Regions from separate parts of the Bartonella mastomydis genome, predicted to be linked through region 2. Evidence: predicted binding sites of a transcription regulator. Region 2 holds the regulator's gene; the other holds the start of a gene.

Region 1 (2,197 bases), 240 kb from region 2:
ATATTGGGCGAAGATTGGTTCGTATGGCTGTTGAAGATGTTGGTTTGGCGGATCCTCAAGCTCTTGTCATTTGTAATGCGGCAAAAGACGCCTATGATTACTTAGGATCACCAGAAGGAGAATTGGCTTTGGCGCAGGCATGTCTCTATGTTGCAACTGCACCAAAGTCAAATGCGACATATCTCGCATATAAAGCTGCATTGCGTTGTGCACAAAAAAATGGTTCTTTACCACCTCCTAAACATATCCTTAATGCACCGACGAAATTAATGAAGGAGGAAGGGTATGGAGAGGGTTATTGTTATGACCATGATGAACCAGATGCTTTCTCTGGACAAGAATATTTTCCTGAAAAACTTGGACGCCAGAGTTATTATAAACCAGTTGAGCGTGGTTTTGAGCGTGAAATTGTCAAACGTCTTGAATGGTGGAAACAATTGCGCAAAAAACGTAAAAATCAACCATAAAATTGGGATTGGAACACATTTTTTATTGATTTTGAATTTATTTTTTATTCCTCATGTCGTTGTATGAACTTTAGTTTATATTTTAAACACTTATTGCATTATTCGTAGAACAATTTTTTGATCCCTGCAAAGGCATATCTTTTTATGGATTCAAATTTAAGAAATATGTTATTCAACTCTTAAAATTACTTTATTTTTGTGGTTTTAATTGACTAAGATATTGATTATAATCATTATTAACTGTTTTGTATGTTGAATGAGAGCTCCAAATACCGTACGATTCTCTCATTCTAAATCTCGTTAATTACAACCATTCGCTTGTATGTTACATGCTGGATTGACATGTGATAAAAACTGTACAGGAAAAAACTAAAAATGACTCTTATGAAGAGTTTCAAGGGTCGAGAGCCTTTGCAACATTGGGGGCTGGAAAAGCGTGTGGTGAGGTAATGATCGTGGTGCTGAGTTGTTCCAAGCGTAAAGAGGTTGGTACTCAAGATTTTGCATACACCATTTCACGAGTGCTGTCGCAAAATGGGTGTAACGAGCGTTAAAAAATCCCTTTTAAAAACAAGTGCGTGAATATGCAAACACAAAGGTGTTCTGTTCTTTGATGCAGTAGGGGGGTGATTAATGAGGCGTTTTTATGTGATTAAGGGGGCGTTTTTTCTTAGGGACATAGGGGTAAGCAGGAAGGTTAAACATTGTGTTGAAATTTAAATTGTTACTTTTCTAGAGAGAGATAAATGTGTTAATTTGCTCTCTTATAGAAAGTATTATTTTATTTTGAGTTTATGTTGTGTCATAAGATAGGGAGTGTCAGTTCTTTATTTTGCTGGTCATGATATGTTATAGACATAACGTGGGGATAGAAGTGAAAATAGTCTGTGAAAATCTAAACTCAAGGCTTTAGTTAAATTAAAAGGGCAATATACACTTTAAGTGTTAGATTATTATGAATCGGTCAAGGATATAATCGTGGATAAAACAAAAGCTCTCGATGCTGCTCTCTCACAAATTGAACGTTCTTTTGGTAAAGGCTCGATTATGCGTCTTGGGCAAAAAGAGCAAGTTGTTGAAATTGAAACCGTTCCAACAGGATCATTATCCTTGGATATTGCTTTAGGGATTGGTGGGTTACCCAAGGGGCGTATTGTGGAGATCTATGGACCAGAAAGTTCTGGGAAGACAACATTGGCGCTGCATGCTATTGCTGAGGCTCAGAAAGGAGGGGGAATTTGCGCTTTTATTGATGCTGAACATGCGCTTGATCCTATCTATGCGCGTAAACTTGGTGTTGATTTAGAGAATTTATTCATTTCTCAGCCAGATACTGGTGAACAGGCGTTGGAAATTACAGAGACGTTGGTTCGTTCTGGTGCTGTTGATGTGCTTGTTGTGGATTCTGTTGCAGCTTTAACACCGCGAGCGGAAATTGATGGTGAAATGGGCGATGCTTTACCAGGATTACAGGCGCGATTGATGAGCAAAGCTTTGCGGAAACTTACAGCTTCTATTTTTCGCTCTAACTGCATGGTGATTTTTATTAATCAAATTCGCATGAAAATTGGTGTGATGTTTGGTTCGCCTGAAACAACAACGGGGGGAAATGCTTTAAAGTTTTATGCTTCTGTTCGTTTGGATATTCGTCGTATTGGCTCTATTAAAGATCGGGATATGATTGTTGGTAATCAGACGCGTGTTAAAGTGGTGAAGAATAAGTTGGCTCC
Region 2 (2,197 bases):
TAACGACATCAGCTCCTTGATGTTGACGTGAAATTTCATACCCTTCAGAGCGGAGACTTGTAATAATTCGCTCAGAATCTACGAGTGCTTTTGGGCATCCGAGGGAGACAAAACTAATACGAGGTGCTGCCATGATAATCCTATAATTACTATGAAGATTGCGTTCCGCTTTTATTGACTTAAAAAATCAAAAAATGTTCTTTATTTTTACAGATAATAATTTGTTATAAATCGATTTGATTTTTTTCTACAATATTTTGTGTATGCTTACAATTTTATCTTATTATACATACTATTATTGAGAGCGGTGATATAAGACAGACTCCTTCAAAATATTCAAGCTCTTTTAGAGTAGGTGGTGAATATTTTTAAGCTTTTTTGTCGAGCCTTACGTGAGTGAACAATATATGAGAGCAGAGGGGTAGTGAAACGAGTCCCATAAGGATTTAGATTTATTTATAAACCCAATTGGAGGCATCTTTTAGCTATGGGGAGAAAGTCAACTGCGTGTGGCACAATATTTTAAAATACTCAATAGTTTTTTACTGTATTTTATTGCGATATATACTCCATATATAAGTTTATTTTTAATATTTGCGAATAAGTCCGGTAAGTTTTCCTTGTATTTCTACACGCTCAGATTTGTATGTACGTACTTCGTAGTGAGGATTAGCAGCTTCTAATGCAACAGATGTTCCTTTGCGTCGATAACGTTTTAATGTTGCTTCTTTTTTATCAATAAATGCGACAATAATTTCACCTGATATTGCTGTATTTTGACGTTTTACAATAATCGTATCTTTATCAAGGATCCCAGCCTCAACCATAGAATTATCTTTAACTTCTAATGCATAGTGCTCACCTGTATTAACCATATCGTGTGGGAGAGAAAGAGTGCTTGTTTGTTGCAGTATAGCAGAGGCGGGCACACTCGCAGAAATACGTCCCATAATGGGGATTGTGATATTTTTTTTTTCTTCTTCCTCAACACTTCCAAGATTAGCCAAGTTTTTTGATATTTCTCTTTTATTTTTTTCTATCACACTGGGAGAAATCTTACGGGCTAGAGAAAGGTTAAATGTTATTTTTTCAGGGAGTCGAATCACCTCCACTGCACGAGCACGATTGGGTAAACGACGTATAAACCCCCGTTGTTCCAAGGCGATAATAAGCTTATGAATGCCAGACTTTGAAGAAAGCTCTAAAGCATTTTTCATTTCTTCAAAAGAAGGAGGAACACCTGTTTCTTTTATATGATTGTGAATAAACAAGAGGAGCTCATATTGTTTACATGTCAGCATTCAATGTTCCAATCAAAAAATAAAAAAATTACAGTAAAAAATACGTGTATATAAATAATTATACAACTTTTTTTGCTAAATCAAAATTATTTGCTTTATTTTTGATCTTATAAGTGAAGTTAATTAGGCAATATGTTTATTTATAGACATATTTAATATATAATAAGTATGAAATTTTACTTTCATAAATTTATCATAATATTGTTTATATATTATAAAACTACACTAATATTAAATGATATATAAAAAATATTTTATAGCTCTGACTGAATAATTTAACACTCAATTTTATGGTCAGTATTATCCTTCTACTTTTTATACATCTATGTTTTTTATTATTTTCTCATATAATAAAATTAAATAAAATACATTCTCTCAATAGCGCAACGGATCACTCTATGTATATTTAGAATCATTTTGCACATTTTTTCTATTTTTTTATTGTTTAGTCAAATTATCTACAGTAACAATAATGAGCATAATTTATAGTCGTGCCTGATATTTTCAATGAGACTGAATTTTTTTGTTTCACAGCTGCTTTATTCTATAAAATAATCGGCTTTTATTATAGAATCATCGTGCTTGAATAAAAGTCACATCCTCAAAATGCCATTGTTGCTCGTTCACATATTTATTTTAAAAAAGATATCTTTCAATGTACTCGCTTCCATCAAGATGATTTTGCAAATAACATAAAATCTCTTAGGCAACGCTACCTTCACATCTTAATAATCTACACCACCATACTTATTTTTCCCACCCCTCATGTTGTGATAATTTTTGTTTATTGAAAGAAAATACAAGAGGCAGTTTTATTTTTTTAATCGATTTATTTTTCTCTTTGTGTTGAGCCAAGCAAATGAGTTTTATAAGTTCAATATAAAAGAAACAAACGA

The links. The regulator LexA, encoded in region 2, represses DNA repair genes until DNA is damaged. The targets are predictions, from matches to a motif close to TGTTCNNNNTGTGTTCNG.
Region 1: the regulator LexA is predicted to act here: its motif matches at 1,304-1,321, upstream of recA (recombinase RecA).

What each region holds. Positions count from the first base shown of each region.
Region 1 is NZ_LT883138.1:953,829-956,025, reverse strand. Features, by position in the region: gene FJG96_RS07355 (replication-associated recombination protein A) at 1-467, shown strand, start outside; gene FJG96_RS07350 (hypothetical protein) at 812-1,021, shown strand; gene recA (recombinase RecA) at 1,446-2,197, shown strand, end outside.
Region 2 is NZ_LT883138.1:716,276-718,472, reverse strand. Features, by position in the region: gene rimO (30S ribosomal protein S12 methylthiotransferase RimO) at 1-133, opposite strand, end outside; gene lexA (transcriptional repressor LexA) at 588-1,301, opposite strand.